DNA from 2 places in the Clostridium sediminicola genome. Region 2 is predicted to be linked to the other one. Evidence: a T-box and tRNA genes for the amino acid it is inferred to sense, from the RefSeq annotation. Region 2 holds a T-box; the other holds one or more tRNA genes.
What was found. A T-box is a leader RNA that pairs with one kind of tRNA and senses whether it is charged. The one in region 2 lies ahead of tyrS (tyrosine--tRNA ligase), so its partner is inferred to be a tRNA-Tyr.
Positions count from the first base shown of each region.

Region 1: it encodes a tRNA-Tyr, which carries the amino acid that the T-box ahead of tyrS (tyrosine--tRNA ligase) is inferred to sense. The anticodon was not compared.

Region 1 is NZ_BAABMF010000002.1:154,012-170,621, reverse strand. It holds gene ACQ3F0_RS04555 (peptidoglycan DD-metalloendopeptidase family protein) at 1-119, shown strand, start outside; gene spoIIID (sporulation transcriptional regulator SpoIIID) at 225-473, shown strand; gene mreB (rod shape-determining protein) at 595-1,611, shown strand; gene yyaC (spore protease YyaC) at 1,724-2,251, opposite strand; gene ACQ3F0_RS04535 (hypothetical protein) at 2,356-2,955, shown strand; gene ACQ3F0_RS04530 (tRNA 2-thiocytidine biosynthesis TtcA family protein) at 2,957-3,685, opposite strand; tRNA gene ACQ3F0_RS04525 (tRNA-Thr) at 4,175-4,250, shown strand; tRNA gene ACQ3F0_RS04520 (tRNA-Tyr) at 4,256-4,339, shown strand; tRNA gene ACQ3F0_RS04515 (tRNA-Val) at 4,350-4,425, shown strand; tRNA gene ACQ3F0_RS04510 (tRNA-Tyr) at 4,469-4,552, shown strand; SAM riboswitch class I at 4,667-4,767, shown strand; gene metK (methionine adenosyltransferase) at 4,834-6,009, shown strand; gene recD2 (SF1B family DNA helicase RecD2) at 6,233-8,443, shown strand; gene ACQ3F0_RS04495 (hypothetical protein) at 8,465-9,493, shown strand; gene ACQ3F0_RS04490 (ComF family protein) at 9,454-10,134, shown strand; gene hpf (ribosome hibernation-promoting factor, HPF/YfiA family) at 10,370-10,900, shown strand; gene secA (preprotein translocase subunit SecA) at 11,121-13,628, shown strand; one part of gene prfB (peptide chain release factor 2) at 13,656-13,718, shown strand; one part of gene prfB (peptide chain release factor 2) at 13,720-14,754, shown strand; gene ACQ3F0_RS04470 (M28 family metallopeptidase) at 14,873-16,207, opposite strand; gene ACQ3F0_RS04465 (Tex family protein) at 16,379-16,610, shown strand, end outside.
Region 2 is NZ_BAABMF010000014.1:3,035-19,644, forward strand. It holds gene ACQ3F0_RS18930 ((2Fe-2S) ferredoxin domain-containing protein) at 400-687, shown strand; gene ACQ3F0_RS18935 ([Fe-Fe] hydrogenase large subunit C-terminal domain-containing protein) at 689-2,401, shown strand; gene ACQ3F0_RS18940 (SpoIIE family protein phosphatase) at 2,398-3,573, shown strand; gene ACQ3F0_RS18945 (4Fe-4S dicluster domain-containing protein) at 3,588-5,045, shown strand; gene rpsA (30S ribosomal protein S1) at 5,157-6,338, shown strand; gene yidA (sugar-phosphatase) at 6,432-7,247, opposite strand; gene ACQ3F0_RS18960 (ECF transporter S component) at 7,626-8,177, shown strand; gene ACQ3F0_RS18965 (AlbA family DNA-binding domain-containing protein) at 8,430-9,584, shown strand; gene ACQ3F0_RS18970 (hypothetical protein) at 9,725-10,135, shown strand; T-box leader at 10,319-10,584, shown strand; gene tyrS (tyrosine--tRNA ligase) at 10,838-12,058, shown strand; gene ACQ3F0_RS18980 (metallophosphoesterase) at 12,293-12,979, shown strand; gene yjbM (GTP diphosphokinase) at 13,104-13,895, shown strand; gene leuS (leucine--tRNA ligase) at 13,981-16,431, opposite strand.

The DNA.
Region 1 (16,610 bases), on a different contig from region 2:
CAGTTAGGGCAGCATATGAATCTTATGGAAATAAATTTCTTCACTTTGAAGTTTTAAAAGGTGAAAAAGAACTAGCTCAATATTCTAGTGTTGATCCATTAAAATATGTAAAATACTAAAAAACACTAGCCAATTCCCAAACTCTTGGGAATTGGCTAGATACTAGGAATTGAAATATAAAAAAATGCATACTTATTAATATAGATAGTTAAGGAGGAAGTACTTTGAAGGATTATATTGAGGAGAGGGTTTTAGAAGTAGCAAAGTATATAATAGAATCAAAAGCTACAATTAGGAAAACTGCAAAAGTTTTTGGTGTAAGTAAAAGCACTATACACAAAGATATGACTGAGCGCTTACCCAAAATTAACCCTCAAATAGCTGAAAAAGCTAAAAATGTTTTGGATTTAAATAAGGCAGAAAGACACATAAGAGGTGGAAAAGCGACAAAAATGAAATACAAAACAATTTAAGAGTAAATTTATTGTAAAAAAACTAGATTTTTTCGTTAGGTTATAGAAATTCATCTCGCAAATGTATATAATAATATATAGTGAGTATTTAATCAAACTAAAGAGCAGGAGTGAAATAGGGATGTTTTGGAGTGTTAATACAGATGTGGGTATTGATTTGGGAACAGCTACAGTATTGGTTTATATTAAAGGAAAAGGTGTCGTCCTAAAAGAACCTTCTGTTGTAGCAATTAACAAAGACACCAATGAGGTTTTAGCAGTTGGAGAAGAAGCTCGAAAAATGATCGGAAGAACACCTGGCAATATTGTAGCTATTCGTCCATTGAGAGATGGAGTAATCTCGGATTATGATATTACTGAGAAAATGCTCAAGTATTTTTTCCAAAAAGCTTTTAAACAGAAGAGAGTTAAAGCATCTAGAGTTGTAATTTGTGTGCCATGTGAAGCTACTGGTGTAGAACAAAGAGCTATAAAGGATGCAGCAGTTAATGCCGGAGCCAAAAGAGTAACCCTTATTGAAGAACCTAGGGCTGCTGCAATAGGTGCTGGATTAGATATTACAAAAGCTAGCGGAAAAATGGTAATTGATATTGGAGGGGGAACTACAGATATTGCTGTACTTTCTTTAGGTGGTATGGTTGTTAGGAGTTCTATAAAAGTAGCAGGTGATAAGTTTGACGATGCTATTATAAGATTTATAAGGAAAAAGCATAAATTAATGATAGGAGAAAGGACTGCTGAAGCTTTAAAAATTAATATAGGTGCAGCATACAAGCGAGAAGATGATCTTACAATGGATGTAAGGGGAAGAGATTTAATAACGGGATTACCGAAAAATATAACTGTTACTTCAGAAGAAATTAGAGAAGGGTTAAGTGAAGCAGTGCATGCAATAGCAGAATGTACACACTCTGTATTAGAAAAAACTCCGCCTGAGTTAGCTGCAGATATTGCAGATAATGGAATTTATATGACTGGTGGAGGAGCTCTATTAAATGGGCTAGACAAGCTTATTGAAAGTGTTACTAAAGTTCCTGTTTATGTTGCGGATGATGCCATATCTTGTGTGGCGCTAGGTACAGGAGAAGCTTTGAATTATATAGATAAATTAGACGATGATCTTAGTTTTATGGAATAACAAAAGATGCCTCAATCAAGAGGCATCTTTTGTTATTTTCTTATTTGTACTGCAAATTGTTTGCAGGTAAATGTGTAAACTATATTAATGTTAATAAAGTATTTTATTCTTTTCACTTTATGGTATAAAGATAGTAAGAATGTATAATTGCATTAGTAATTACTTTTGACATCTCTATAATCAAATTTAATCTTATGTTTCTATTAGTAAACAGCTCATTATTATCACTAGAATCTATAATGCCGATTATTGAACTGTTACCTACATTAGGAAGTGATTTTCCAACGCCTTTTCCGGGATGTATTGGATAATCTCTTGCTTGGATTTCCCCAATACTTTTTTCGTCACCTAAGCAAGCGTCTATTCCGATTATTTTAGAATTTGGATTGTTCTTTTTTATCAGCTTAAGATTTGAGTCAAGGTTCAATGCGTGGATTGGAGATGAAATTGTTCCGTAAACTTTTAATGGAAAGTTTTTATTAACTAACATAGACCCTACTACTGGACCTAAACAATCACCTATACATCTATCTGTACCTATACAGATTATAATTGAGTTAGAATCAATATAATCTTTTAGAAAATACGCAATTTTATAATAAGAAAGAGTTTCGTTATAGTGGACTTTTAATTTGTTCAAAAGAGACACCTCCCTTTTAATGTATATGAATAATTGTTAATGAATATTAAAGATTGGTATAAAATTTTTTGATATTGGTAAAATTATTAAATAGAGGTGATTTGTTGAATAAAGAAAGAGTATATACTATAAGTTTTATATTAAGTTCAATTTTAGCTATATCTGCAATGATGTATAGCCTAAGCAATAATAAGAATATAGTTCATGGCGATATTAAAAAATCAGTATCAGTGAGAGAAGAAATTCCTACAGAAAAACAGTCCTTGTTCAAGGAAAAAGAAATTGAAAGTTCGAATGATAAAGAAAATAATGGTGAAAATAATGAGATGATTGAAAATATTGATGAAGTTACAAAAACAAATGAAAATGAGCAAAATTTATCTAATAATAATGATATAGTTATTAATAATGTAAAAGAGAAAACAGTTGAGGATATACCTGTTTTCAAAATAGCTTCATCAGAAATATTATCAAACCTGTCTTTGATAGATAAAGAAAATCTATTGGTTATTGGAAGTAAATTAGCACCTTTAGATTATGCAAGAGTAAAGGAATATTTGTATATGAAAGATAGAGAAGAAGGCGTAAAAAAAACAATTTTATTATTAAAAGAACGTTTATCTAGTAAAGATTATAAAAAGGTAAAAAATATAATGGATGATTATATAAATATGGAATTAATGGAGAAAGAAGATGAAAAATAGACTATTTTTCATCTTCTTTCTCCATATGCCAAACATTTATTTGATCTGTGTTTTTAAGTGCATTTAGTAAATTATCGTCAAGTTTTGGGATAGAATTTCTTAGATTCTTAATTAAATTTTTCATATCTTCTCTTTTTGTCAGTCCATCTGCTGGGCAAGGATTATGGATAATTGAGAATGAGAATCTTTCAGATAAACTTTTTATTTCATCTTCGTTAATATAAACCATTGGACGAATTACTGTTAAATCGCATCTACTCAGATAAGTTTTAGGTAGAAAGCTATTTATTCTTCCTTCATAAAATAGAGAGAGTAATAGAGTTTCAATAGCATCGTTTTTATGATGACCTAAAGCAAGTTTGTTGCATCCGAGTTTTTTTGCATTGTCATTTAATGCACCACGTCTTAGATTTGCACATAATGAACATGGATTTTTTTCTTTTTTGATATTAAATACAATATTTTGAATGTTAGTTTGGAATAAATAATAAGGAACTTGTATATCTTTACATAAATCTATCATCGGTGCAAAATTCATTCCAGAGCCAGGGTCTAGTGTGATAGCAATTAGTTCAAATTTTTGTGGAGAAAATCTTTGGTAGGCCTTCAATAGCCTTAATAGTGATATGCTATCTTTACCACCAGATAAACCTACTGCAATCTTATCTCCATCTTCAATTAATTTATAATCACTTATTGCTCTTCTTAATTTGCTTAGTAATTTTTGCATATGAATCCTCCGTTTATTTATAGTTACAAGTGATAAGTGACAAGTTGTGGATACCTGTCCCAATCGAAAGCTTTTAATTAAATAAAAGATAAATGATTTCTTTTGCATAGCAAAAGTTCATTAACTCTTAACTAACTTGGTTCGTATTTTATTTCAATTGAGAACTAGAAAAGTATTATTAACATCTTTTAAAAACATCTCCTCGTTATAAGGGGATATGAACTATTATAGTATAGAAATTGTTTTTCATAAAGAATAATTTATTTGTTAAATTTTACGAGTGAGCAATTTATTTCTTTATATAGTGATAATATAAAAATTGTTATAAAAAAGGGAAATGATTATATAAGAAATAGCTAGTATATAGAAGGATTATAAAGAAAGGTTGATTTAATAGTCGATAATGGGCGTATACTGAGGTTGAAATATATCTAATAACTAGTTATACTATATTTCGTCGGCGAATTAAATACCGACACAACTTAATAAGCTGGCATGGCTCAACTGGTAGAGCAACTGACTTGTAATCAGTAGGTTCCGGGTTCAAGTCCTGGTGCCAGCACCAATTGTGGAGGAGTTCCCGAGTGGCCAAAGGGGGCAGACTGTAAATCTGTTGCGTTAGCTTCGATGGTTCGAATCCATCTTCCTCCACCATTTAATGAATGGGCGCATAGCTCAGCTGGGAGAGCACCTGCCTTACAAGCAGGGGGTCACAGGTTCGAGCCCTGTTGTGCCCACCATTCAAAAATACAATTGGGTTAAGTTTAAAAATAAATATTATTTGGAGGAGTTCCCGAGTGGCCAAAGGGGGCAGACTGTAAATCTGTTGCGTTAGCTTCGATGGTTCGAATCCATCTTCCTCCACCAAAAACATCAATTTAAATATTGATGTTTTTTACTTTTATTAAAAAATTATATTGACACTTATTTTTTACTGTGTTACTATAATTACGATTTGATAATAAAATAAAAAACTCTTAATACTTATCAAGAGAGGTGGAGGGAATGGCCCGGTGAAGCCCAGCAACCAGTACTAATTTGTACCAAGGTGCTAAATCCTGCAGGAAACTGCGAGATAAGTGACGATTCAGTTCACAACCTCTTCGATAATTATTGAAGAGGTTTAATTTTTGAGGGGAGCGATGGCTATGAGAAAATTATTTACATCTGAATCTGTTACAGAAGGACATCCAGATAAAATTTGTGACCAAATATCAGATGCTATATTAGATGCGATTATGGAGAAAGATCCGAATGGAAGAGTAGCGTGTGAAACGGCTGTTACAACTGGAATGGTAATGGTAATGGGTGAGATATCTACTAATTGCTATGTTGATATACCAAAAGTAGTGAGAAATACTATAAGAGAAATCGGATATACGAGAGCTAAATATGGATTTGATTGTGATACTTGTGCAGTAATGACTTCTATTGATGAACAATCAGCTGATATAGCAATGGGAGTTGATAATGCCTTAGAATTTAAAGAAGGTGAAAAAGCTAATGTGGAATCGGTAGGAGCTGGAGATCAAGGTATGATGTTTGGTTATGCTAGTAATGAAACTGAAGAATATATGCCTTTACCTATAAGTTTAGCACAAAAATTATCAAGAAGATTAACAGAAGTTAGAAAGAATGGGACTTTATCATATTTAAGACCAGATGGTAAGACGCAAGTGACGGTAGAATATGAAGATGATAAACCGGTTAGAATTGATACTGTTGTAATTTCAACACAACATGACTCAGAGGTTTCTCAAGAAAAAATCAGAGAAGATTTAATAGAGAATGTTGTAAAACAAATTATACCAACTGAATGGTTGGATTCAAAAACAAAATTTTTCATTAACCCAACAGGAAGATTTGTAATTGGAGGGCCTCAGGGTGATTCAGGGTTGACAGGTAGAAAAATTATTGTAGATACTTATGGTGGAATGGGTAGACACGGTGGTGGCGCATTCTCTGGTAAGGATTGTACTAAAGTTGATAGATCAGCAGCTTATGCAGCTAGATGGGTTGCTAAAAACTTAGTTGCTGCTGGAATTGCTGATAAATTAGAAATTGAACTAGCTTATGCAATAGGCGTAGCTCAGCCGGTTTCAGTAACAGTAGATACTTTTGGTACTTCAAAATTAAATGAAGAAGAAATTGTTAAGATTATAAATAAAGTATTTGATTTAAGACCAGGGGCTATTATTGAGGAATTGGAATTAAGAAGACCTATATACAAACAAACAGCTGCATATGGTCATTTTGGTAGAAATGATTTAGAGCTTCCATGGGAAGAACTTAACAAAGTAGAAGAAATAAAAAAATATCTATAAAATTTTAAGAAGAGGTATTTCACATTATTGTGATATACCTCTTTAATGTTTAAGCAGATTATTAAATGTCAAAACTAATATATGTAAAGTGGTTAAAGCATGATATCATAAAAGTTGAGAAAATAAATATTTGCATTATAATTATATTATATATACGTTTAGTTAAACAATTTTAAGTAAAATACTTATGAAGTGTAACCATAAAATAATTAGGAGAGAGTTTATGTCAGAAATTTTAGGTACAGTGACAGATATTATTTTTCATAATGATAAAAATGGATATGTGGTAGCCAAGATTAAAGAAGATGATAATACTTATACAATAACAGGGATTGTTCCATACATTAGAGAGAAAATCAACTTAAAACTTCAAGGTGAGTGGGTTATTCATCCTCAGTTTGGGCAGCAATTTAAAATTGACTCATGTGAGGAAATTGTTCCCAGTTCTTTGGAAGGTATAAAAAAATATTTATCTTCAGGAGTAATATCTGGAATTGGGCCAGTGACAGCAAAAAAAATAGTTGATTTTTTTGGAGAAAATACTCTGAAAATTTTAGATACAAGTATAGAAAGACTGACTGAAATTGAAGGTATCGGTGAGAAGAAAGCAAAAAAGATTGCAGAATCATATTCAAATAGTATAGAGATTAGAAACATAATGATTTTTTTTCAAACATATGGCTTAACGGCAAAAAATTGTGTAGAAATTCATAAAAAATTCGGTAAAGACTCAATAGGCGTAGTGAAAGATAATCCATATTTACTTGTTGAAGAGGTAAGAGGAATTGGATTTAAAATAGCTGATAAAATTGCAAGAAATATGGGAATAGAAATTGATTCTCCATTTAGGATTCAAAGCGGAATCGTATTTGTTATCAACCAATTTTGTTCCATGGGGAACACCTATATGCCTATGGATAATTTGATAAATGAATGTAATAAAATACTATTAGTTGATAAAAATAAAATATTAACAAATATAAGCGAGTGTGCTTTAAAACATAAAATAAGAATTGACGAAATCAATGGAGTAAAGTGTGTTTTCGCTTTATCTTATTATTACTATGAATTAGGTGTAACAGTAAATATACTAACTTTAGCAACTGATGAATATAAAAAGATTAAGATTAATATAGAAGAAGAAATTAAAGATTTTGAAGAACATAATAAAATTAAATTTGCAGATATCCAGAAGGAAGCGATTAAAGGTGCATTTGAAAATGGAATCGAAATAATTACAGGAGGTCCAGGTACAGGTAAGACGACTATAATAAAATGCATAATTGAAATATTCGAAAATGCCAGTATGGCTGTACTTATGGCTGCGCCTACAGGAAGAGCTGCTAAAAGGATGTCGGAAGCAACTGGACGTGAAGCAAAGACTATACATAGATTATTGGAGTTTGGTTTTAATGATGAAGACGATTATGCTTTTCAGAAAGGTGAAGAATCTCCCTTAGAATGCGATGTTTTAATTGTTGACGAGGCTTCTATGATAGATGTTATGTTAATGAATAGTTTGTTAAAGGCTATCCCAAAGGGGACTAGACTTATAATTGTTGGAGATGCAGATCAACTACCATCAGTTGGGCCTGGAAATGTTTTGGGGGATTTGATAGGAAGCAAATGTGTGAAGGTAGTAAAACTAAAAGATATTTTTAGGCAGTCTGGAGAAAGTATGATTGTTGTAAATGCGCATAAAATAAATAGTGGAGAGATGCCTGTACTTAATAAGAAAGATACAGATTTTTATTTTTTAAATGAAGATAACCCTCATTTGATAATGAATTTATTGATAGATTTAATATATAAAAGGTTACCTAAGTTTAATAAAGCATGGGATAGTATAAGAGATATGCAAGTTTTGTCTCCTATGAAAAAGGGGATATTAGGGATTTCTAATTTAAACCCAAAACTTCAAGAGATATTAAACCCTAAAAGTGAAGCTAAGGCAGAAAAGGAATTGAAAAATGGTGTTTTTAGAGTTAGAGATAAAGTAATGCAAGTGAAGAATAACTATACACTAAAATGGAAAACACTAGATGGAGAAGAAGGTACAGGAGTTTATAACGGAGATATTGGGTATATTGAGAATATTTACAAAAATAAAATAAGTGTACTATTTGATGATAATCGGAGAGTTGAATACGATGATCTATATTATGATGAACTAGAACTGGCTTATGCAATGACAATTCATAAAAGTCAAGGCAGTGAGTTTCCAGTAGTAATTGTACCGATGTTTATGGGACCACCATTATTAATGAATAAAAATTTATTATATACTGGGATAACAAGAGCAAAAAAATTAGTTGTTTTAGTAGGAAATAAGAAAGCATTACATTTTATGATAAGCAATACAAAAAGTTATGATAGATACTCTGGTTTGAAATGGAGAATTTTAAATATATTAGACGATGATATTATAAAATAATGATGGAGTGGGTGAATTTGAGTGAATTCTTTTTTGATTGATAATGAGAAGAAAAAAATTAGCAAAGAATTGATTAAATGGTGCTATGGAAAAGAAAAATTTCTAAATATAGTAACTACTCCATACAATTCTTCCAATATTCTATATGAAATTATTCTTAGTAATTTAGAAACTAGAAAAAAAGTACTATATGTTACTGATGAAAATGAAAATGATATTGAGATAATAGATTTAATTAAAAAGTATAGTAAGTTTAGAAATTATATGTATATTAGAGAAAATTATGAAGAGAATTCTTCTAGTTTGGTTATAACTAAAAGTACAAAATTTAAGTCAATTAATGGTAAATTTGACCTTATAATATACAACGGAATTAGCAGCGTGATTAAAGTTTCATACAATGAATTGATAAAAAATATGATAAGATTGATAAATATTAGAGGAAAGATAATTTCTTATAATTTTGAATGTATTTTTAATGGAAATAAGGAGATAATTTTACCTATAAGAGATAATGGGTGTCCTTTAGTAGAACCTACTCTTTTTAAAACCAAAATAGACTTGAATAAGGATATTCCTTATGTTGCTTACGAGTATATAAAATGGTCATTAGAAAGTAGTAGGAAAGTTGTTATATATGTTCCAGATATAGAAAAAGTCAAGAAAGTATATAATTATTTATTTAAATACTGTAAGAATTTAGCAAAAGATGTTTATTGTTTTTTTGATAATGGTTTAGATGATAAGGAAATAAAAAAATTTCTAAATAGAAAAAAAACTATAATAATTACTAACGATTATAAAAACAAAGACTTGGATATAAGTAATATTAATGTCATGGTATTCTTTGCTGATAATATTTTATTTAATTATAAAAAACTTGTTTATATATGTGGAAAAGTAGGAAGAAAAGAGAAAAGACATTCTGGAGAAGTGATTTTTATTGCAAAAGATGAAAATATAGAAATTGAAAAATCAAAAAATATAATAAGGAATTTTAATAAAGAAGCATGGGAAATGAAATTATTAAAAATGCAAAATATATATTAGATTGTATTCTTGATATAATATTTGCAGAAGAAAATAAATGCCCTTGTTGTGGGGAGTATCTGTACGAAAATATAGTATTATGTTGCAAATGTAGTGGTAAAATTGAATTATGCAGAGAACCTATGGACGTAAATAAAGAAGATATAAACTTTATTTGCCATAGTTATTCGTATTATTCTGGTGTGGTTAAAAATCTAATAATTAAATTAAAATATGAAAGTGATTTTAAAGCAGGTGCTGTTTTAGTGGAATTTTTATATGATTATGTAAAGAATAATGATTTAAATTTTGATTACATTACCTTTGTACCATCTTCTAGAACTTCATTAAAAAAAAGAGGGTATAATCAAAGTAAATATTTAGCTAAGAAATTAGGAGAAAAAATAAATATTGGTGTTATTGATGTGTTATATAAAGTAGTTGAAACAAAAGATCAAATAGGGTTAGATAAAGAAAGTAGATGGGATAACCTTAGAGGTTCTTTTAAAATAAGAAAACATAGTTATATTGAGGATTCATCAATATTATTGGTAGATGATGTTATTACTACGGGATCTACGAGTTATTTTTGCAGGGAAGAATTGTTAAAAGGTGGAGCAAAAGAAATTGTGATTTTGTCGGTGGCGAGGGGACGAATTTAACCCACCAATACTATTATAGCATATTTTTCAAAATGATTCTTCTCATAAAAGTGGGTAAAAAAGGGTGTTTTAATAAGGATTATTAAATAAGAACAGAATAAATTGCTTAATTATTTAATATATTCAAAAAATGAATTTGTTTTTAGGATAAATTAGTAATAAAATATATATATAACAAAAATCATCTAGATAAAAATTAATATCAATTTTACATAATAAGAGAGGGGCTGACTTTATGAAGATTACAGTTAGTGGCAAAAACATTCAAATTACTGAAGGACTAAGAAATGCGGTAGAAAATAAATTGTGGAAATTGGAGAAGTATTTTAAGCCAGAAGTAGAAGTGAGTGCTACTTTGAGTGTTCAAAAGAGTAGACATATTATAGAAGTCACAATACCTTTCAATGGAGTTATATTAAGAGGTGAAGAAGTAAATGAGGATATGTATGTAGCACTTGATGTTGTTACAGAAAAACTTATCAGACAAATAAGAAAACAAAAAACAAAACTTGAAAGAAGAAAATATACAGGAGATTCTTTGAGATATCAAGTCTTTAGTGGAATTAGTAAAGAGGAAGAGCAAGAAGGTAAAATAGTAAAAACTAAGAAGTTTGCTATGAAACCAATGTCAGATGAGGAAGCAATTCTTCAATTAGAAATGCTAGGTCATAACTTCTTTGTTTACAAAAATGCTGATACAGATGATGTTAATGTTTTATATAAAAGAAAAGATGGAAATTATGGTTTAATAGAACCTGAATTTTGAATAAAGGAGGATAATCCTCCTTTATTTATTTGTTTTAAAAAAATTAATAATTTTTTAATGGTATATAGATGTGTGTGGCTTTATAATTTATTGAAGGAGTTATACCCAAATGGTATAATAATTAAGTATAGTCAAAAACTATGTTTTAATTCAATATATATAAATTAGATTATTTAACAGTATGTTAAAACATAAAAAAACACATAGCGAGGTCGGTAAAATGGGATTATTTGAAAAACTGTTTGGTACATATAGTGATAGAGAATTAAAAAAATTAGTAGGCACATTAGATAAAATAGATTCATATGAAAGTGAAATGAAAGCTTTATCTGATACTCAATTAAGATTAAAAACTGATGAGTTTAAACAAAGACTATCTAAGGGAGAAACTTTAGATGATATATTAACTGAAGCATTTGCTGTAGTTAGAGAAACATCAGTTAGAGTTCTTGGATTAAGACATTTCAGGGAGCAAATGATGGGTGCCATTGTGCTTCATCAAGGCAGAATATCTGAAATGAAAACTGGTGAAGGTAAGACATTAGTTGCAACACTTCCTGCTTACTTGAATGGATTAACAGGTAATGGAGTACACATTATTACAGTAAATGATTATCTTGCAAGTAGAGATGCCGAAGAAATGGGAAGAATATACGAATTCCTAGGATTAAAAACAGGTGTAATTATTCACGGTTTAAGTAATGAAGAAAGAAGAGAAGCATATAATTGTGATATTACATATGGAACAAATAATGAGTTTGGATTTGACTATTTAAGAGATAACATGGTTATCTATAAAAAAGAAAAAGTTCAGGGAAAACTTAATTTTTGTATTGTAGATGAAGTTGACTCAATTTTAATCGATGAAGCTAGAACACCGCTTATTATATCAGGTGCAGGGGATAAATCAACTGATTTTTATAAGGTAGCAGACTTTTTTGCAAAATCTCTAACTAATGAAGACTATACAGTAGATGAAAAAAGTAATTCTGTAATTTTAACTGATGAAGGTGTAAAGAAAGCTGAAAGTTATTTTCATTTAGATAACTATGCAGATGCTGAAAACATGCAAATACAACATCATGTAGTCCAATCTTTAAAAGGTAATTATATCATGAAGAGAGATATTGATTACATGGTAAAAGATGATGAAGTTATTATAGTTGATGAATTTACTGGAAGGCTTATGGAAGGTAGAAGATATAGTGATGGGCTGCATCAGGCAATTGAAGCAAAAGAAAATGTTAAAATTCAAAAGGAATCAAAAACACTTGCAACAATAACATTCCAAAATTACTTCAGAATGTATGATAAACTATCTGGTATGACAGGAACTGCACAAACAGAAGAAAACGAATTTAGAGAAATATATGGTTTGGATGTAATGGTTATTCCAACTCATGAACCTATAGCAAGAGAAGATTCACCAGATTTGGTTTATAAAACTAAGAATGGAAAGTTAAATGCAATAGTTAATGATATAGCAGAGACGTATGAAAAAGGTCAGCCAGTACTGGTAGGTACTGTTAGTATAGAAACATCAGAATTACTATCTTCATTATTAAAAAGAAAAGGAGTTCCGCATAAAGTTTTAAATGCTAAGTACCATGAAATGGAGGCTGAAATAATTTCACATGCAGGAGTAAAAGGTGGAGTTACAATAGCTACTAATATGGCTGGTCGTGGTACTGATATTAAACTTGAAGAGGGAGTAAAAGAATTAGGAGGATTAAAAGTTATTGGTACTGAAAGACATGAGTCTAGACGTATTGATAATCAGCTTAGAGGTCGTTCAGGACGTCAAGGAGACCCAGGTTTCTCAAGATTCTATGTTTCTCTTGAAGATGATTTGATGAGAATATTTGCATCTGAAAGATTCCAAACTATAGTTGATAAGCTTGGGCTAGAAGATGATGATGTTATTGAAAGTAAAATGGTTTCAAATGCTATAGAAAGCGCTCAAAAGAAAGTTGAAGGCAATAACTTTGATATAAGAAAAAATGTACTTCAATACGATGATGTTATGAATCAACAAAGAGAGGTTATATATAAACAAAGAGCTGAAGTACTTGAAGGGGAAGATTTAAAAGGTCAAGTTGAGAAAATGATTCATGAAGTTATTTCTCAGACAGTTGATACTCATTTATCTGGAGTTGCAGAAGAATTACATACTGAATTAAATAAGTTAATAGCGTATTTAGAAGAAATATGTATTCCTAAAAACATAATCAAAACAGAGGAAATAAAAGGGTTACCTAATGATGAAATAAAGCAAAAGTTAATTAATATAGCTATAAATTTGTATAACGAAAAAGAAGAACAATTTACTTCTGAACAAATGAGAGAAGTTGAAAGAGTTATTCTTTTAAGAGTTGTTGATACAAAATGGATGGCACATATTGATGATATGGATCACTTAAGAAGAGGTATTGGACTGAGAGCATATAGACAGCAAGATCCAGTTCAAGCTTACCAATTTGAAGGTAGTCAAATGTTTGATGCGATGATTTATGGAATAAAAGTAGATACTGTTAAATATTTATTCCATGTTCATATAGAAAAACGTCCTGAAAGAGAAAGAGTAGTTAAGGAAACATATACAAACAGAAGCGATGATTCTGTGAAAAAAGGACCTGTTACAAGAAAAGATAAAAAAGTAGGAAGAAATGAACCATGTCCATGTGGAAGTGGTAGAAAGTATAAAAATTGTTGTGGAAGAAATCAATAATTTATAGTTTTGAAAGGTGTGAAATAAATGGATGGGCTAGATGAATTTTTAAGTATTATTCAACAGCTAAAAGGAGAACTAGATGAAGTGAGGGTTTCACTTTGACATAACTGGTATAGAAATTAGAATAGATGAACTTGAGAAAAATATGCAGGAACCAGACTTTTGGTCTGACATTGAGAATGCGCAAATGATTTCTCAAGAAACAAAAAATTTAAAAAACAAACTTCAAAGATATACTTTAGTAAAAGATAAGATTGAAGATACAGAAATTTTGATAGAATTAAGTAATGAAGAAGAAGATTTAACATCTTTAAATGAAATAAAAAATGATATAAAAACTTTGAAAAATAGCATTGAGAATTTTAAAATTGAGATTCTTTTATCAGGTGAATATGATAAAAATAATGCTATTATGACTCTTCATGCTGGAGCTGGTGGATCAGATGCTCAAGACTGGAATGAAATGCTTTTAAGAATGTATTCAAGATGGGCTGAAAGCAAGGGATATAGTTTAGAAACGTTGGAATATATTCCTGATACAGAAGCTGGAGTTAAGAGTGCCACAATTAAGGTTACTGGTGAACATGCTTATGGATATTTAAAAGCAGAAAAAGGGATTCATCGATTAGTTAGAATATCACCCTTCAACGCTAATGGAAAGAGACAGACATCTTTTGCGGCCGTTGAAGTTCTTCCTGAACTAACAAAGGATCAAGATATTGAAATTAAATCGGAAGATTTAAAAGTTGATACCTATAGAGCTAGTGGCGCTGGTGGCCAACATATAAATAAAACGGAGTCAGCGGTAAGAATAACTCATATTCCAACAGGTATAGTTGTTCAGTGTCAGAATCAGCGAAGTCAGCATTCTAATAGAGAAACAGCTCTCAATATGTTGAAGGCAAAGTTAGTAGAGATAAAAGAAAGAGAACATAAAGAACGAATTGAGGATTTATCTGGTAATCTAATGGAAAATGCTTGGGGAAGCCAGATAAGATCTTATGTATTCCATCCATATAGTATGGTGAAAGATCATAGAACTGGAGCAGAATCGGGAAATGTTCATGCCGTAATGGATGGAGATTTAGATTTGTTTATTACTGAGTATTTAAGACAAAAATAAAATGGATGAACTAATTCAACTAAACAATAACACAAGTTCAAAACTCATGGATGCCTGAGATTTGGAACTTGTGTTATTTAAGTTTCACTGGATTATATACAAAATTGCGTATTTGGTTTTATTTATTTTGAAATAAATTTTTAAAGAAAATTATAATTATTATAAAGATGCTGATTGACATTATTTCTTTGTAATAAAGTAATAAGGGGTTCCCTTTATAGGCATATTTAATTATTTCTTTTGAAGCGACATTATAACATCTATAAATATTCTCTAAACTAATATTTTCTACGGTATCATTTGGTGTGTGTATAAGTGAAAGGTCATTGTCGCAAAAAGTAATAGCATCAATATTTTTTTCTCTAAAAGATTTGTGATCTGAAGAGTTTTGAAACAAATAATTATATTTTACATCTTCATCAGCACACGTTCCAGTTACAGAGCGCATAAATAGATTCGTTTCATTATCATTTATACCTCCCATTATGCTAAGAGGGACTGCATTATTAGAGCCAATCATATCAAAATTAAAAACTTTACTTCTAAGAATGTTATCTTTATATTTTTCAACAAAGGCTTCTGAACCTAAACAACCGAATTCTTCAGCATTGAATGCTACAAATAAAATATCTCTTTTAGGAGTTCCTAAAGAATTTACATAATTTATTAGTTCTAAAATAAATGATGTTCCGGAAGCGTTATCAAGAGCACCTGAGTAAATATTGTTATCCAAATCTACTCCTAAATGATCAAAGTGAGCAGTTATTATAATTGGATCTTTATTTGATTCACCTGGGATAAGGCCCATAATATTTCTAGCAGTTGTTTCTGAAATTTCATATGGAATAAAACAATTAATATAGTATCCGTTGTTTATATAATCTTTTATAGAGGTTAACGCAGTATCAGAAAGTACTATGGCCATACTCCAAGGGGAATCATGCATAAAGGAACTTCTGAAGTTAAGATTATGTTCTTGAGATGAGTATAACAAAAAATAATCTTTGCCTGTATTAGCTTGAAGCATGTTTTCTCTCATGAAAATTTCAGAATTTTTAGAAAAAGTAAATGTATTATTTTTGAAATTTATCATATCCTCTTTAAAATCTTTTCCATATGAAAATTCTTCGATTTTATTACCTTTTCCATCAGAAACGAATAAATAAGGTTCTCCATCAATTTTTTTTGGAAAACTTGTATTAAATGAATCTGTGTATTCACCCATAAATGGCTTTAAATCATTTTCAATAAATTTTAATTTAATGTATTCTTCAATTTCTTTATTTTCTATAGTTCCAGTTAACCTACCCTTAAAATAATCAGAGGAAATATATTTAATATTTTCATATGTGTTTTCAACATTAAAACTATGTATAGAAGAATTTACTCCATAACTAAGCGTAAACATTAATAATGCAAAAGATAAAATAATTTGATTTAATAATCTTTTCATAAAAAGCTCCTTATAAAGTTTTTTTATATAGTTTATGCCTATGCAGGCTTCCATTATGATGAAATAATGGACTTTTTAACTTTTATGGTATAAAATAATGTAAGCTAAGGACAGATAATCTGCTGTGAACTTTGAACTGTCAACTAATCATTATCGTAAGGATGTGTTAAGATGAGTATTATAGTAAACAAATTAGTTAAAGAATTTAATATTTCAAAAAAACAGATAGAGAATGTATTGGCTCTACTAGATGATGGAAATACTGTTCCATTTATTGCTAGATACAGAAAAGAAAAAACTGGTGGATTAGATGACGAGATACTAAGAAACTTGTATGAGAGACTAACATACCTTAGAAACTTAGAAGATAGAAAAAGTGATGTTATTAGAATTATTGAAGAAC
Region 2 (16,610 bases):
ATTAATAACTGTATATATTAAAAATAAAAAGCGAACTTATCAAACAGTATCTGTTTAATAAATTCGCTAAAAATTTCAAAAATCAGAAAGTCTTTAAAATTAAAGACTAATATCAACCTTTACGCATGCTACTAAATTATATTATTGTTTTAATTGTGTGTCAAGGGGAATATATTCTTTTTAATTTTGAAATTTTTTATATTCTTATCCTACAAAAGTAATTTAGTTCAACTTACTTTTATAGTTTAACCATGATATACTTGAAATTAATAAATGAAATAAATAGTATGAAAATAACAATGATATATTGATAAATAATTAACAATATAGTAATATGGAGAGAGGAAATAGGAATTAGTTGTAAGGTGTAAGCAGTAAACTTAGAATTTATAACTATAAATTACGAAGCTTTTTTCGTTATTTAACAAAGGGGAGGAAAAAGAAATGGTTGTTTACGTTTGTATAGGAAGTTCGTGTCACTTAAAAGGATCTTATGATGTTATAAAGCAAATAACTGATTTAGTTGAAGAAAATAAACTTGAAGACTCAGTTACAATTAAAGCTGCATTTTGTTTAGGAAAATGCACTCAATCTGTATCCGTTAGAATAGATGAGGATAATTACTTTTCAGTAAACAAAGATAAGGTAAACGAGTTTTTTGAGAAAGAGATACTAAGGAGGCTATAAAATGCAATTTATAAATTTTCATAGCCAAAACTGTAAAAATTGTTATAAATGTTTACGATCTTGCCATGTAAAGGCAATAAAAATTCTCGATGATAAAGCAGAAATTATGGAGGATAAATGTATTGCTTGTGGACAATGTTTAGTAGTTTGTCCTCAAGAGGCTAGATATATAAAAAGTGATATGGAAATAGTTAAGGATTATATAAATAATGGGGATAAGGTGGTTGTAAGTATAGCTCCTTCGTTTATTGGAAGTTTTTTAGTTGAACAAGGAGAACAGTTAGTAACTGGGCTAAAGAAAATAGGTTTCTTTGCTGTAGAAGAAACTGCTATAGGGGCAGAGGTTGTATCAAAAGAATATAATCGATATATTAATGAAAATAAACCTGAAAGTATTATAACTACTTGCTGTCCTTCAACGAATTATTTGATAGAAAAGTATTATCCATCACTAATAAAGTATATGCTACCAGTAGTATCCCCTATGGTTGCTCATGGTAAAATGATTAAAGATGAATACGGCGAAGATGCAAAAGTAGTTTTCATTGGTCCGTGTATATCAAAAAAATATGAAGCAAAAGATAATGAAGATTCAGTAGATGCAGTTATTACTTTTGAGGAATTAAGTCAATGGCTAGAAGAAGAAAATATTAATTTAAATGAACTAAAGCCAACAAATTTTGATAAGCAAAGTTCAGAAAATGGACGTTCATACCCATTAATTGGATCAATAATATCGCAACTTGATATTAGTAAAAAAGATGAGTATTTTATGATAAAAGTAGATGGATTGGGTAAATGTAGAGAGTTGTTGAATGAAATAGATGAAGGAAATTTAAAGAATGTTTGTGTTGAAATGAATGCTTGTATAGGTGGATGTATTGGTGGACCTGGAAATCCTAAGGATCAAAAAGGTTTGTTTGTAAGAAGAAATAGAGTTAGAAAATATTCCGAAAGTTGTACTGGCAAAGAAGTAGATATGAAGGTATCATCAAACATTGATTTGAAACAAAAATTCACTAATAATGAAATAACTCAGAAAGAGTATGATGAAGAGGAAATATTTGATATAATGAGGCAAATGGGCAAGTTCCAGAAGAGTGATGAATTGAACTGTGGAGCTTGTGGTTATGATACATGTAAAGAAAAGGCAATAGCAGTTTTATCTGGTATGTCTGAGATGTCAATGTGTGTTCCTTATATGAGAAGTAAAGCTGAAAGCATGACAAATATAATATTTGAGCATACACCCAATGCTATATTTTTATTTGATGAGAATCTTATAATAAAGGAGTATAATCCTACTGCTGAAAGAATTTTCATGCTAAATAAAAATAGTTTTAAAGAAAAAAACATATTAACATTATTAAATGATGATAATATCATAGAAGCACATGAGAGTAAAAAAAATATATTTGGAAAAACGGTTCATTATTTCCAGTATGGTGTTTCTATTAGAGAAAATATTATTTATTTAGAAGAAGAAAAAATATTTATGATGATAATGAGTGATATCTCATTAGAAGAAAAAAGAAAAAAACAATTAGGTGTAATGAAACAAGAAACTATGGATGCAGCTCAAAAGGTAATTGAGAAACAGATGCGAGTTGCTCAGGAGATTGCAAGTTTACTCGGAGAGACAACTGCGGAAACTAAAGTTACATTAACTAAATTAAAGAAACTTATGTCTAGTGAAGATGGTGATAATTTATGAACTATTTCATAGATTTTTGCTATGAGAGTTTAAATAAACATGGTGAAGAGCTATGTGGAGATCATGTTGAGATAGAAAGAACAAAAGATGGCATGATAATAGTTTTAGCAGATGGTTTAGGTAGTGGTGTAAAAGCTAATATATTGGCAACATTAACCTCGAAAATTGCTGTTACAATGCTTAAGGAAGGCGCTACACTTGAAGAAACTGTGGACACAATTGCTCATACTTTGCCTATATGCAGTGTAAGAGAAATTGCATATTCTACATTTACTATTATACAAGTTAGAAAGAATGGAGAGATAGAAGTAATTGAATATGATAATCCACCATTCGTAATGATGTGCAGAGATAAATGTATTGATATAGATAAAACTTCAGTAGAATTAGACGGAAAACTAATTTTTAAAAGTTCATTTAAAATGGAACCTAATGATTATTTGACAATCTTTAGTGATGGAGCAATACATGCTGGAGTAGGAAGACTATTAAATTTAGGATGGCAATGGCAAAATATTGTTGAATTTATGGAGAAACTAGAAAGCTACAATCTTACAGCATTTAACTTAACAAGAGAGTTATTAGAAACATGCAATGATCTATACCAAAATAAACCAGGTGATGATACGACTGTTTTGACAATAAAGATGAGAGAACCGGAGTATCTTGATTTACTAGCAGGACCTCCTAAAGATAGTGATGACGATGAATGGGTAATAAGAAGATTTATGAAATGCAAGGGTAAAAAAATAGTATGTGGTGGGACTACTGCAAATATTGTTGCTAGAGAATTAGATGAAAAATTGGAAGTGGATATGAATACTATTGGTTTAGAGGTACCTCCTATTGCAGAGATTCAAGGTATTGACTTGGTAACAGAAGGTGTTCTTACTCTTTCAAAAACAGTACAAATTATAAAAGGATATAAAGAGTACTATGCTGAAAATCCTTTAAAGTATAGATTTGAAAGTATAGATGGAGCAACAAAATTAGCTGATTGTTTGATAAACAATTGTACACATATTCATATGTGGGTAGGAAAGGCAGTTAATCCAGCTCACCAAAACCCAGATTTCCCTATGGGTTTAAATATTAAATTGAAAATAATTCGGGAATTAGCAAAGTTATTAGAAGAATTAGGTAAAGAGGTAAAGGTAACATATTTAGATTAAGGGGCGCAGAGACAATGAGAAAATTTGAAAGTAACGTGCAATTATTAAAGTATAGAATTCTAAAAGAAGTTTGTAAAGTTGCAATTGAAGATCCTGATGAAGGTAAATTTGAAAATATTCCTGAAATGATAGTTAATGAAGAGTCACCTAGAATGAGGTGCTGTATTTACAAAGAGAGAGCTATTACTAAAGATAGAGTAAAGCTAGCTAGAGGTGGAGATAAAACTAATAGCAATGTAATAGAGGTATTAAATTCTGCATGTGATGAATGTCCAATAAATAGATTTACTGTTACAGAGGCTTGTAGAGGATGTATAGCTCATAAATGTATGGATATATGTCCAGTTAATGCAATAACTCATGTAGGTCAAAGGGCTTATATAAATCCTAAATTGTGTATTGAGTGTGGTAAATGTAAAAGCGTATGTCCTTACGATGCAATTTCAGATGTTAGAAGACCGTGTGTAAAGGCATGTGGGGTAAATGCAATTTCTATAGATAACAAAAAGAAAGCTTCAATTGATAACGACAAATGTATTCAATGTGGAGCTTGTGTATATCAATGTCCATTTGGAGCTATAGAAGATAAATCTTATGTTTGTGAAATAATAGAGTTATTAAAGAAATCTAAAATTGATAATAAATTAAAGGTATATGCGGTGATAGCCCCTGCAATATCAAGTCAATTTACATCTACGAAAATTGGACAAATAGTTACTGGTATCAAAAAAATTGGCTTTCATGACGTTGTTGAGGCTGCTTTGGGTGCTGATATAATTGCATTAAATGAAGCAAAGGAATTTAAGGAAGTTTTAGATGAAAAAGAATTTATGACTACATCATGTTGTCCTGCATTTGTAGCACATATTAAGAAAAATTATCCTACACTAGAAGGTAATATATCTAGTTCTGTTTCACCAATGATTGCTATATCAAAACTGATTAAAAATATTGAACCAGAAGCAAAAGTTGTATTTATTGGTCCATGTACAGCGAAGAAAATGGAGATTCAACAAGAAGAACTAAAAGGATTTACTGATTTTGTAATGACTTTTGAAGAACTTCAAGCAATGTTGGATGCAATGGATATTAATGTTGAAGAGTGTGAAGAAGGAAAGTTAAATAATGCTTCATTCTTTGGCAGAATATTTGCAAGGTCTGGTGGAGTTACAGAATCTATTAAACATATCATAGAAGAACAAAATATAGATGTGGAATTTAAACCTATAGTTTGTGATGGCCTGAAAGCGTGTGATATTGCTTTGAAAATGGCGAAGGTAAATAAAAGTAAGGGTAATTTTATTGAAGGAATGGCATGTTCTGGAGGATGTATAGGAGGAGCTGCTTCACTAAGTCATGGAACTAAAGATAAAACTGAAGTAGATAAATACGGTAACTTAGCTCATGAAAAGAATATAATTAATTCGCTAAGAGTGCTTGATTTGAAAGATATTAATTTTAAAAGAAAATAAAATCAAAGGTTTCCAAGAATATTATTGGAAACCTTTTTTAAAACAAGCTATATTGTGGTATAATACTAAATGTATGAGTATGAACGAATAATTTAAGAGGGAGAGATATAAGTGTCAGAAGAGAATTTAAATACAATGAATGAAATGATGAGTGAAATCGAAAAGTCAATGGAACCAATACATGCAGGTGATGTAGTTACTGGAAAGGTAATTTCAGCATCTGAAAATGAAGTTTTGGTTAATGTTGGATACATTTCAGACGGAATCATAAATAGTACAGAATTAACAGGTGACCCAGAAGTTAGTCCTGCAGAAAAAGTTAATGCAGGAGATGAAATTGAAGTTTACGTTATAAAAGTTAATAACGGAGAAGGCAATGTTTTGTTATCTCAAAAGAGAGCTGAAGCGATTAAAGCATGGGATGAAATAGAAAATGCTGTAGGTAGCGAAAATACTTTTGAAGTTGAAATTAAAGAAGCTGTAAAAGGTGGAGTTGTTACTTCAATTAAAGGAATAAGAGCTTTTGTACCTGCATCTCAACTTTCAGTAAACTTTATTAAGGATTTAAAAACTTTCGTAGGGAAAACTTTAGAAGTGAAAGTTATTGAAGTTGATAAAGAAAAAAATAGAGTAATACTATCAAGAAAAGTTATAGAGCAAGCTGAATTAGATGTAAAGAAAAAAGAAACTTGGGCTTCTTTAGTAAAAGGTGAAAAAAGAGCCGGAACTGTTACAAGAATAGCAAAATTTGGTGCTTTTGTTAATCTTGGAGGAGTTGATGGTTTAATCCATATTACTCAATTATCTTGGGATAGAGTAAAAAAAGTTGAAGATATAGTTTCTGTAGGAGATAAAGTAGAAGTATTCGTACTTGACTTTGACAATGAAACAGGTAAAATATCTCTTAGCTTGAAAGATGTAAAAGAAGATCCACGTAAAAAAGCAATGGAAGATATCAAAGAAAATGATATTTTAGATGGTAAAGTTATAAAACTTCTTAAATTCGGTGCTTTTGTTCAAATAAAACCAGGTGTTGAAGGTTTAGTACATATTTCACAAATTTGTGAAGATAGAATAGCTGATCCTTCAGAAAAATTAAGTACTGGTGATAATGTAAAAGTTAAAGTACTTGGAGTAGACAAAGAAGGCGGTAAAATTAGCCTAAGTATAAAAGAAGCAGCAGATGAAGTGCCAGGAGAATACCAAGAATTCCTACAAGAACAAAACCAAGAAGATAGTGGAACAACTTTAGGAGATTTATTCGGAGACAAATTAAAAGATTTATTTAAGTAATAAAAGTAAAAAGGTCAGATTTAAGGATTAACACAAGTTATTCTTAAATCTGACCTTTTTTTAAGAATTATTAAATGTTTTTGGTAATAGTTTTTATGCTATTTTATTTTTCAAAATAAATTCATTTATAACATGAGCAACGCCATCTTCGGAATTCGATTTAGTAATATAGTCAGCAATTTCTTTAACCTCATCGAAGGCATTTCCCATTGCAACACCTAATCCTGCATATTGGAGCATATGAATATCATTACCCGCATCTCCTACACAAATAATTTCATTAGATTTAATATTTAACTCTTTAGCTATAGCTTTCACACCAGCACCTTTATTAGCTACTGGATGTAAAAATTCTAAAAAATAAGTAGCACTTCGCACAACAGTATATTTTTCGTAAACTTCTTTAGGTAATTTTTTAATAACTTCATCTAAAACATTAGGATCATCTACAAACATGAATTTAATGATTTCAGCTGAAGGATCAAGATTATTTAAGTCTGTAATATATATTGGTATCCCGTTTATATTTGACTCAATATCAGTATATGGGTTATGAGTAGTAGTTAGTACAGAATCTTTTGTTAATGCATGTCTATTAACATTTAATATCTTACTTAAATTATAAAGGTATTTAACATCATCATGTGTAAGAATATTTCTACTTAAAACTGCACCAGTTGTGTTATTTTGAACTAGAGCACCGTTAAAAGATACTGAAAAGTTATCATTGTCAATTAAATCAAGTTCTTTAAGAAAATTTTCTATTCCCTTTAAAGGTCTTCCTGTAGCTAAAACAACTTTGATTCCATTCTCAATTGCGATTCGTATTGATTTTAAATTCTTTTTTGATATTTCCCTATTTTCGTTTAGTAATGTTCCGTCCATATCTAAAGCTATTAATTTATACATAATATCACCACCATGGATTATTTTTGTCCCAGTTTAAATAAAGTTCTTTAAAAATACACAATAAATAATCAATTTATCTATTTATTAGTAAAAATTTAATAAGTTCATAACCAATTTACATTAAATTGTGATTCAATGCAATAGAAGATTATTGAAGTAATCGTATACTGCGAAAATAAATAAAAAAAAGGAAGTGTATCGATACATTTGACCTTAGAATATAGTTATATATATAATTATATTAAATAAGAAACAAGTATATATTTGTGAGTGATTAAACTTGTAACTTTTTAAGTTATCAATAAAAAGTTACAGTAGTTTAGCTGTGTATAATTCATTTACAAATACTTACTAATATAAATAAGAGAGGGATTTGATATGGAGAGAAAACTACAAAATGCATCAAATATTGATACTAAGACTGTTGTTTATGTTGGGATTATGGCAGCTATTACATATGTAGCTACATCAATGATAAATTTGAAGACATTTATGGGTGTTGTTCATCTTGGTGATAGTATGGTGTTGTTGGGCGCAATATTACTTGGAAAGAGAAATGGGGCTATATCAGCTGCTATTGGCATGACACTTTTTGATTTATTGAGTGGATACGTTATGTGGGCACCATTCACCTTTATAATAAAAGCGACAATGGCATTTATTGTTGGTTCTATAGCATTTAGAAAAGAATACCAAGGTCAGAATATATTTAATAACTTATTTTCATTTATCATAGCATCTATTTGGATGATTTGTGGTTACTTTGTAACTGGAATAATTTTAGCCAAAGTTACAATGGAATCACCTACGTTAGCATCAGCAGTTGCTATTGCGGCTAAAGACGTTATTGGAAATATAGGACAAGGAACTGCTGCAATTGTAATTGCATTACCATTAAGTACGATACTAAAAGCTAAAATAAGATTATAAATTTATAATAAATAAAACGCTTCCTTTTGGTAGCTTAGGCTGTTGACAAACATAATTTGTCAACAGCTTTTTAAATTAACTATAGTGTGTTAAATATATTTGTCTTATAATATACTTAAGAATATTATAAGGTTTGTTATAATATTCTATAAAAAGAGAAAATATCAAATTAGGTTTACTAATGATACTTATATATATAAACTTACGAAGTATTATATATATTTAATGAGCACATAAACTGGAGGTTTTAATTTGGATATTAAGAAACTTAAAAAATTATTAGGAAATGAAGAAAATGTGAAACAAGATTTTAAATTAAAACTAGATTTTTCTACTGAAAGTTCTAAAAAAGAATTTGCTAAAGATATATGTGCTCTTGCCAATTCAAGAGGGGGAAGAGGATACCTTATTATAGGTGTTGAGGATAAAACTAAGAGAATTGTAGGAATAGAACAAAGTGATTTTAGTGAAGAACAAATTCAGCAAGTAATATCTTCAAGAATTGATCCACCTGTTCCAGTGAGTTTTGAAATAATTAGTTATGAATCTAAAAAAATAGGGGTTATTACCATTTATCAAAGTGATCAAAAGCCTTATCAATTCAGAGAAAACGGATCGTTTTATATTAGAAGAGGTTCTACTACAGATACTATGAGAAAAGGTGAAATTATATCAGCAATGCAAGATAACTTAAGTTTGGATGCAGAACTGTGCCCTATGATAAAAAGTGGTTTAAATGACTTAGATATGCAATTGGTAAAAAAATATTTTAAAAAACACAATGTTGAAATTAATGAAGACAATAAAGAAATATTGATGAGTTCAGCTGGGATTATAACTAGAGAAAGTTCAGAAAAAGAATTTAGATGTACTATGGGTGGTTTATTAGTTTTTTCACGTATAAATTTTTGGTATTTGCCTAATAATATGATTAGATTAGTTAATAAGGTAAATAATAACTTTAATGAAATATATTTTATACAAGGAGATTTATTGAGTATTTTAAATCAGTGTGAAGAAAAGCTGAATGCTATTCTTCCAAAGAAGTATCCTATAAATGCAGTTTTTGAAGGAATAAAAAATGCAGTAATTTATAGAGATTATACTACATATAATAAAGAGATAGAGGTAGTAATAGATTATAAGAATATTACAGTTGTAAGTCCTGGTATATTATTAAAGAACTCAAAAGCACCATTAACTAATTCTCATAATTATATAAAAAGAAATATGTGGATATACGAAAAACTAATAACGTTGGAAACAAGTAATAAGTTTAATAAAAGTGGCAGAGGATTTACTAGGATGAGAAAAGCTTTTTCAAACCATGGCAAAGTTAAATTTTTAAATGTTATTAGTGAGAATCAGTTTAAAATAATTTATCCAAGTATAAATTACTTTAAATAATGGTTCAATAGCTAACCAAAGATATTAACAGTTAATGAACTGCTGTAAACGTTTATTGAAAAAATATTCAGAATATTGTATAATAGTAATATAATATTCATTAAGTAAAAAAGCCAAATAAATCTTAAGGGGTGGTTAAAATGATAAATATTTTTTACGGCAAAAAAGGTATAGGTAAAACAAAATCACTATTGAAACTAGCTAATGAAAAGATTAAAGATGCTAAAGGAAATATTGTATATATTGACGATGACTCAAGACCAATTTTGCAGTTGGATAGAAAAATTAGATTTGTAGCTACTGAAGATTTTGAATTGAATAACTATATGAATTTTTATGGATTTTTGTGTGGGATTCTTTCTGAAGACTATGATATTGAAACTATGTTCATAGACGGATTATTCAACATTGTTGAAGGCGAAGAGGAGGATGCTGCACATTTGTTTTATAAAATGGAAAAATTAGCCCAAAAATATAATGTGGACTTTTATATAAATGTTAACTATGGCGAAAATGAATTGCCTGCCTATTTACGAAAATATGTTGCTTAAATATAATTTTAGATAAATGTTGAAATGTTTAAAACTTTAATGGGAAAAAAGAAAAAGTTATTTTAGGTATTCCTTAGTCACTTTAATTGGCCGCTTTTTACAAGCGGCCATTCTTATTATGAAAAAAAAGTTGCAATCTTGAATCTAAATGTATATAATTATCTTTGATAGTTAATATATTGTATAAAAGCGATGATGGAAAGAAGTACATCTTTGGATTACTCAGAGAGTCGGCGGTGCTGTGAGTCGATTATGAAATAGGTGGAAATACATTCCTAAGCTTTATTCTGAAAGGCAAAAAGCTTATTAGGTTGTTACGTAATTCTGCGTTAAAGAAAAGAGGATCATTTAAAAATAACTTTACTATTTTTAAGCTGTCCTAGCAAGTGGGTATATTTTTATATAAATATATCAATTTGGGTGGTACCACGGAAATTTTCGTCCCTTAGTTTTAAGGGGCGTTTTTTATTTTCACAATTTATAGTTGACAGTAAAGGATGATTTTCTTACAGAAAATCTTTAACTAAGCCTTTGTTAGGTTGACTAACTGGAATAAGGTACTTTTGCTAACGCAAAAGGAAAGAAATTTAAATTAAAAGCTTTCACTTTAGTAAAAGATGTCCTTTACTGACAACTGAGCACTGTCAACCGACAACTTGTTTCGTCTTTTATTTCAATAGCGCAAAAAAGGGGTGTATATAAATGAACAATGTATTTGATACGTTAATGGAGAGAGGTTATATAAAACAAACCACTCATGAAGAAGAAATCAAAGAACTTTTAGGAAAGGAAAAAATCACTTTTTATATAGGCTTTGATCCTACAGCAGACAGTCTACATGTTGGACATTTTATAGCTATAATGTTTATGTCACATATGCAAAAAGCAGGACATAGACCAATTGCTTTAGTTGGTGGAGGTACTGTTATGGTAGGTGATCCATCAGGTAAAACTGATATGAGAAAAATGATGACAAAAGAAGAAATTGATAGTAATGTTGACAAAATAAAAGGTCAGCTTTCTAGATTTATTGACTTTTCTGATGATAAAGCTATATTAGATAATAATGCTAACTGGCTTTTGGATTTAAACTATGTTAATTTCCTAAGAGAGATTGGAGTGCACTTCTCAGTAAATAGAATGTTGACTGCTGAGTGTTTCAAACAAAGATTAGAAAAAGGATTATCTTTTCTTGAATTTAACTACATGCTAATGCAAGGATATGATTTCTTAGTATTGAATCAAAAATATAATTGCCAAATGCAACTTGGTGGAGATGATCAGTGGTCTAATATGATTGCAGGAATGGATTTAATTAGAAGAAAAGAAAGAAAGCCTGCTTTTGCAATGACATGTACACTTCTTACTAATAGTGAAGGCAAAAAAATGGGTAAAACAGAAAAAGGAGCATTATGGCTAGATCCTAAAAAAACTACACCATATGATTTCTATCAATACTGGAGAAATGTTGCAGATGCTGATGTAGAAAAGTGTTTATCGTTATTAACATTTATTCCTATGGAAGAAGTTAAAAGATTATCATCTTTAGAAGGATCTAGAATAAATGAAGCAAAGAAAGTGCTTGCTTACGAAGTAACAAAGCTTGTTCATGGAGAAGATGAAGCTAAAAAATCACAAGAAGCTGCAGAAGCATTATTTGGAGGCGGAGTTGATTTGAAAAATGTTCCTACTGTTACAATTTCAAAGGAACAACTAGGAGATACAATTATTAACATTCTTGCTGAAGCGAAAGTTTTTCCTTCTAAAAAAGAAGGTAGAAGATTGATTGAGCAAGGTGGACTAAAACTGAATGAAGCAAAAGTAACTGATGTTGCTGCTCTTATAACAGAAGCAGACTTTAAAGATGGAATGGTAATGATTCAAAGAGGTAAGAAAAAACATTTTAAAATCGTGGTAGAATAGAGAAGAATGTAGTATAATAATGTGAGAAAGGGTTTTGAATAAATGCTATTATATGCATTTATTTGAAACCTTATTTTATGCAAACTTTTTATCAATGCACAATTATTTACACCTTTCGTTGACACGAAAGTTTTTAATTAAAGAAAAAGATTTAATAATTCCTTTTTCTTTGACAAAAAGACTCGATTCCTCAATTGTGCACTGTGCATTGTGAATTAGAAATGGGGTGATAAAGTGGCATTATATGCTATCTCAGATATTCATTTAGCATTGACGACGGATAAGCCTATGGATATTTTTGGGGTTCACTGGGAAAACCATCATATCAAAATTAAAGAAAACTGGTTAAATAAAATTACTAATGAAGATACTATTTTAATTGCAGGAGATATATCTTGGTCAATGAGTATGAAAGAAGGTATGGAAGATTTAGAATGGATTCATAATTTGCCAGGTAAAAAAATAATATGTAAAGGGAATCATGATTATTGGTGGGGGAGTATATCAAAGCTAAATAAATTATATGAAGATATGAAATTTATCCAAAATAATTATTATATATATGAGGACTATGCCATTTGTGGTTCAAGAGGTTGGTCATTATTTGGAACCAGTTCACAATCTCAACACGATAAAAAAATTATAAATAGAGAGATTATAAGACTCAAACTTTCCCTTGATGCTGCTGTTAAAGGTGGCTACAATAAAATAATTGTTATGATGCATTATCCACCAGTTAATGATAATTTTGAAGAATCAATATTTACAGAACTATTTAGCAATTATCCAATTGAAAAAGTTATTTATGGACATCTTCATGGAAAGTCATTGACAAATGTTTTTCAGGGCTTACATAATAATATAGAGTATATTTTTACTTCTTGTGACTATATTGATTTCGACCCAATAAAAATAATATAATCAAAATTTGATTGAATTTTATTTATATTATTAGTAAAGAGGTGTTAGTTAAAAACAGTAGATTGGCGGTAGTTTTATTCTATAAGCCAATCAACATTAGAACATAAAAAGTGGGGTTTTTTATATGCAAACAAGAGAGTGGAAAAGAATATTAATTCCTTATAATCAAGCAGTTGAGGAATTAAAAATTAAATTTAAAAGCATAAGAAGAGAATATAGAAAAAGAAATGAAATATCACCTATTGAATTCGTAACTGGTAGAGTAAAAGAAATATCAAGTATATTAGAAAAGGCTAAAAAATTTGATATACCATTAGATAGAATTGAGTATGAATTGGAAGATATAGCAGGAATAAGAATAATGTGCCAATTCGTTAATGATATATATAAAGTTGTAGAGATAATAAGAACAAGAAAAGATATGCAGATAATGTATGAAAAAGATTATATAGCAAATGTTAAAGAAAGTGGATATAGGAGTTATCATATTATTATTAAATACCCTGTGTATACTGCATTTGGAGAACAATATATTTTAGCGGAACTTCAAATAAGAACATTAGCTATGAATTTTTGGGCTACAATAGAACACTCCTTGAATTATAAGTACAAGAAAAGAATTCCAGAAGAGATTCAAAATAGACTGAAAGCAGCAGCAGATGCTGCATTTACATTAGATGAGCTCGTGCTTGATATCAAAGATGAAATAATGGATGCACAAAAACTCTTTGAGGTAAAATCAAGCTTAGTATCAGATATAAGTAACCATATTTTAACATTAATGTCTATTGGAAGGATGATTGAAGCTAAAGGATATCAGACTGAATTGAATAATATTATTAGTGATGGAAATATACTACAACTAGCGGCATTGAAAGAAAGGGTAGAAAATACACTAAAGCTTTTCAAAACATAAAATTATGTAAAATATAAAAACGCTAAGTTTCATGAGAAATTTAGCGTTTTTATTCAATTCTTATTTGTAAGCTTAGTTGTAAAATTTATTTTGCAACAATATTTACTAATCTTCCCTTTATAACAATTACTTTTTTAATTTCTTTGCCTTCAAGGGTTTCTTTTATTTTGTCAGAATTAACTGCTGCATCTTTTATTTCATCTTGAGAAAGATTTGTTTGTATATTAATTCTGTCTTTGATTTTTCCATTAATTTGGATAGCTATTTCCACTTCATCTTTGATTAAAGCTGTTTCATCTAAAGTAGGATACCCATTATTAAATACTGAAAAATTTTCACCTAGTAATTCCCACTGTTCTTCACCAAAATGAGGAGCAAATGGTGCAATTAATTGAACAAAATCTTTTAGAGTTTCTTTTAAGAAAGCTTTATTTTTATTCTCTATACTTGTATATTTAACTAAAGCATTAACAAATTCCATCAATCTAGCTATAGCAGTGTTGAATTGGAATTTATCTGTATCAATTGTAATATGTTTTATTGCATAATGTCTAGCATAGTTTAATTCTTTTTCTTCTTTTTCCATAGTATCTTTAGTGTTTTTAGTGTTTTCTAAATCTGCCCTTAATCCATCAAGAGTTCTCTCAATTCTGTCAACAAATTTATGCATTGATTTGATACCATCATCACTCCAAGCGCCACCTTCAGTATAAGCAAATCCAAACATTAAGTACATTCTAAAAACGTCAGCACCATATTCAGTAATATAATCATCAGGGGAAATTGTATTTCCTTTTGATTTACTCATTTTCATTCCATCGGGACCTAAAATTAACCCTTGGTGAGTCAAAGACTTAAATGGTTCATCAAAATCAAGATAACCTAAGTCCCTAAGCGCTTTTGTAATAAATCTAGCATAAAGTAAGTGCATACAAGCATGTTCTGGACCACCTACGTATTTGTCTACAGGAAGCATTTTATTTACTTTATCTCTATCAAATATAATTTCGCTGTTATTATTATCAACATATCTCATTTGATAGAATGAAGAACAAACAAAAGTATCTAAAGTGTCAGCTTCTCTTTTTGCAGGACCACCACAAGTTGGACAAGTTGTATTAATAAATTCATCACATTTAGCAAGTGGAGATTTTCCATCAGGAGTAAATTCAACATTATATGGTAGTTCTAAAGGTAGTTGCTCATTAGGGACAACTACTGAGCCGCATTTTTCACAATGAATGATAGGAATAGGAGCACCCCAATACCTTTGTCTTGATACGAGCCAGTCACGAAGTCTATAATTTATTTTCCATCTTCCAAGACCATCTTCACTTAGTTTTTTAACTATAGCGCCTTTAGCATCAGCAGTTTTTAATCCATCAAATTCACCACTATTAACTAAAGTTCCATGGTTTGTATAAGGAAGCGAATCATCTTCTCCATCTTTTCCTTTGATAACTCTATCTATTGGTAAATTAAACTTCTTTGCAAATTCATAATCACGTTCATCATGTGCAGGTACAGCCATTACACAACCAGTACCATAAGTTGCCAGTACATAGTCAGCAACCCAGATAGGAACTCTTTTTCCATTAACCGGATTTATTGCATAAGCTCCAGTAAATACACCAGTTTTTTCTCTTGTAATTGATTGTCTTTCAATATCTGATTGTTTAGAAGCTTCAAGTTTGTATGTTTCAACAGCTTCTTTATTTTCAGAAGTAACAACTTTGTCTACAAATGGACTTTCAGGAGCTAAAACAACATAAGTTACTCCATTTAGAGTATCAACTCTAGTTGTAAATACATCAAAAGTTAAATCAGTATTTTCAATCTTAAAGGTAGCTTCTGCACCTTTTGATTTGCCTATCCAATGCTTTTGCATAGCTTTAGTTTTTTCAGGCCAATCAAGTTTATCTAAATCTTGTAATAATTCTTCAGCATAATCAGTGATTTTCAAGAACCATTGAGTTAAATCTTTTTTTATTACTTCAGTATCACATCTTTCACATAAACCCTCTTTTACTTGCTCATTAGCAAGTACAGTATTACAGCTAGGGCACCAATTAACAGGAGCATTTTTTCTATATGCAAGATTATTTTTATATAATGTAGCAAAAATCCATTGAGTCCATTTATAGTAGTCTGGCATACAAGTTATAACTTCGTGATCCCAGTTAAACATTGCTCCCATAGCTTTTAATTGGGTTTCCATGTTTTCAATATTTTTTTCAGTTGAGTCCTTTGGATGAATTCCAGTTTTTATAGCATAATTTTCTGCAGGTAGGCCGAATGCGTCAAATCCCATTGGTTGGAAAACATTATATCCTTGCATTTTTTTAAATCTAGCCCATGAATCAGTAGGACCATAGTTGAACCAGTGTCCAGCATGAAGTTTTGCACCAGAAGGATAAGAGAACATTTCTAATGTATATAATTTCTCTCCAGGAGCATTTTCATCAAATTTATGGAAACCAGTACTTTCCCATTTGTCTTGCCATTTTTTATCAATAGCAGTTCCGTATTTACCCATAGTAAATTCCTCCTAATAAACGAATGTATTTGTAAATTGCGTAGCAATAATTGTTGTAAGTTGTAAGGCATAAGTGATAAGTTATGAACATCTTTCATATATTGAAAACTTTAACTTATGATTATAACTTACAAATGTTTGTTTTAATAATTCTATTCAAACAAAAAAAGCCATCCCCC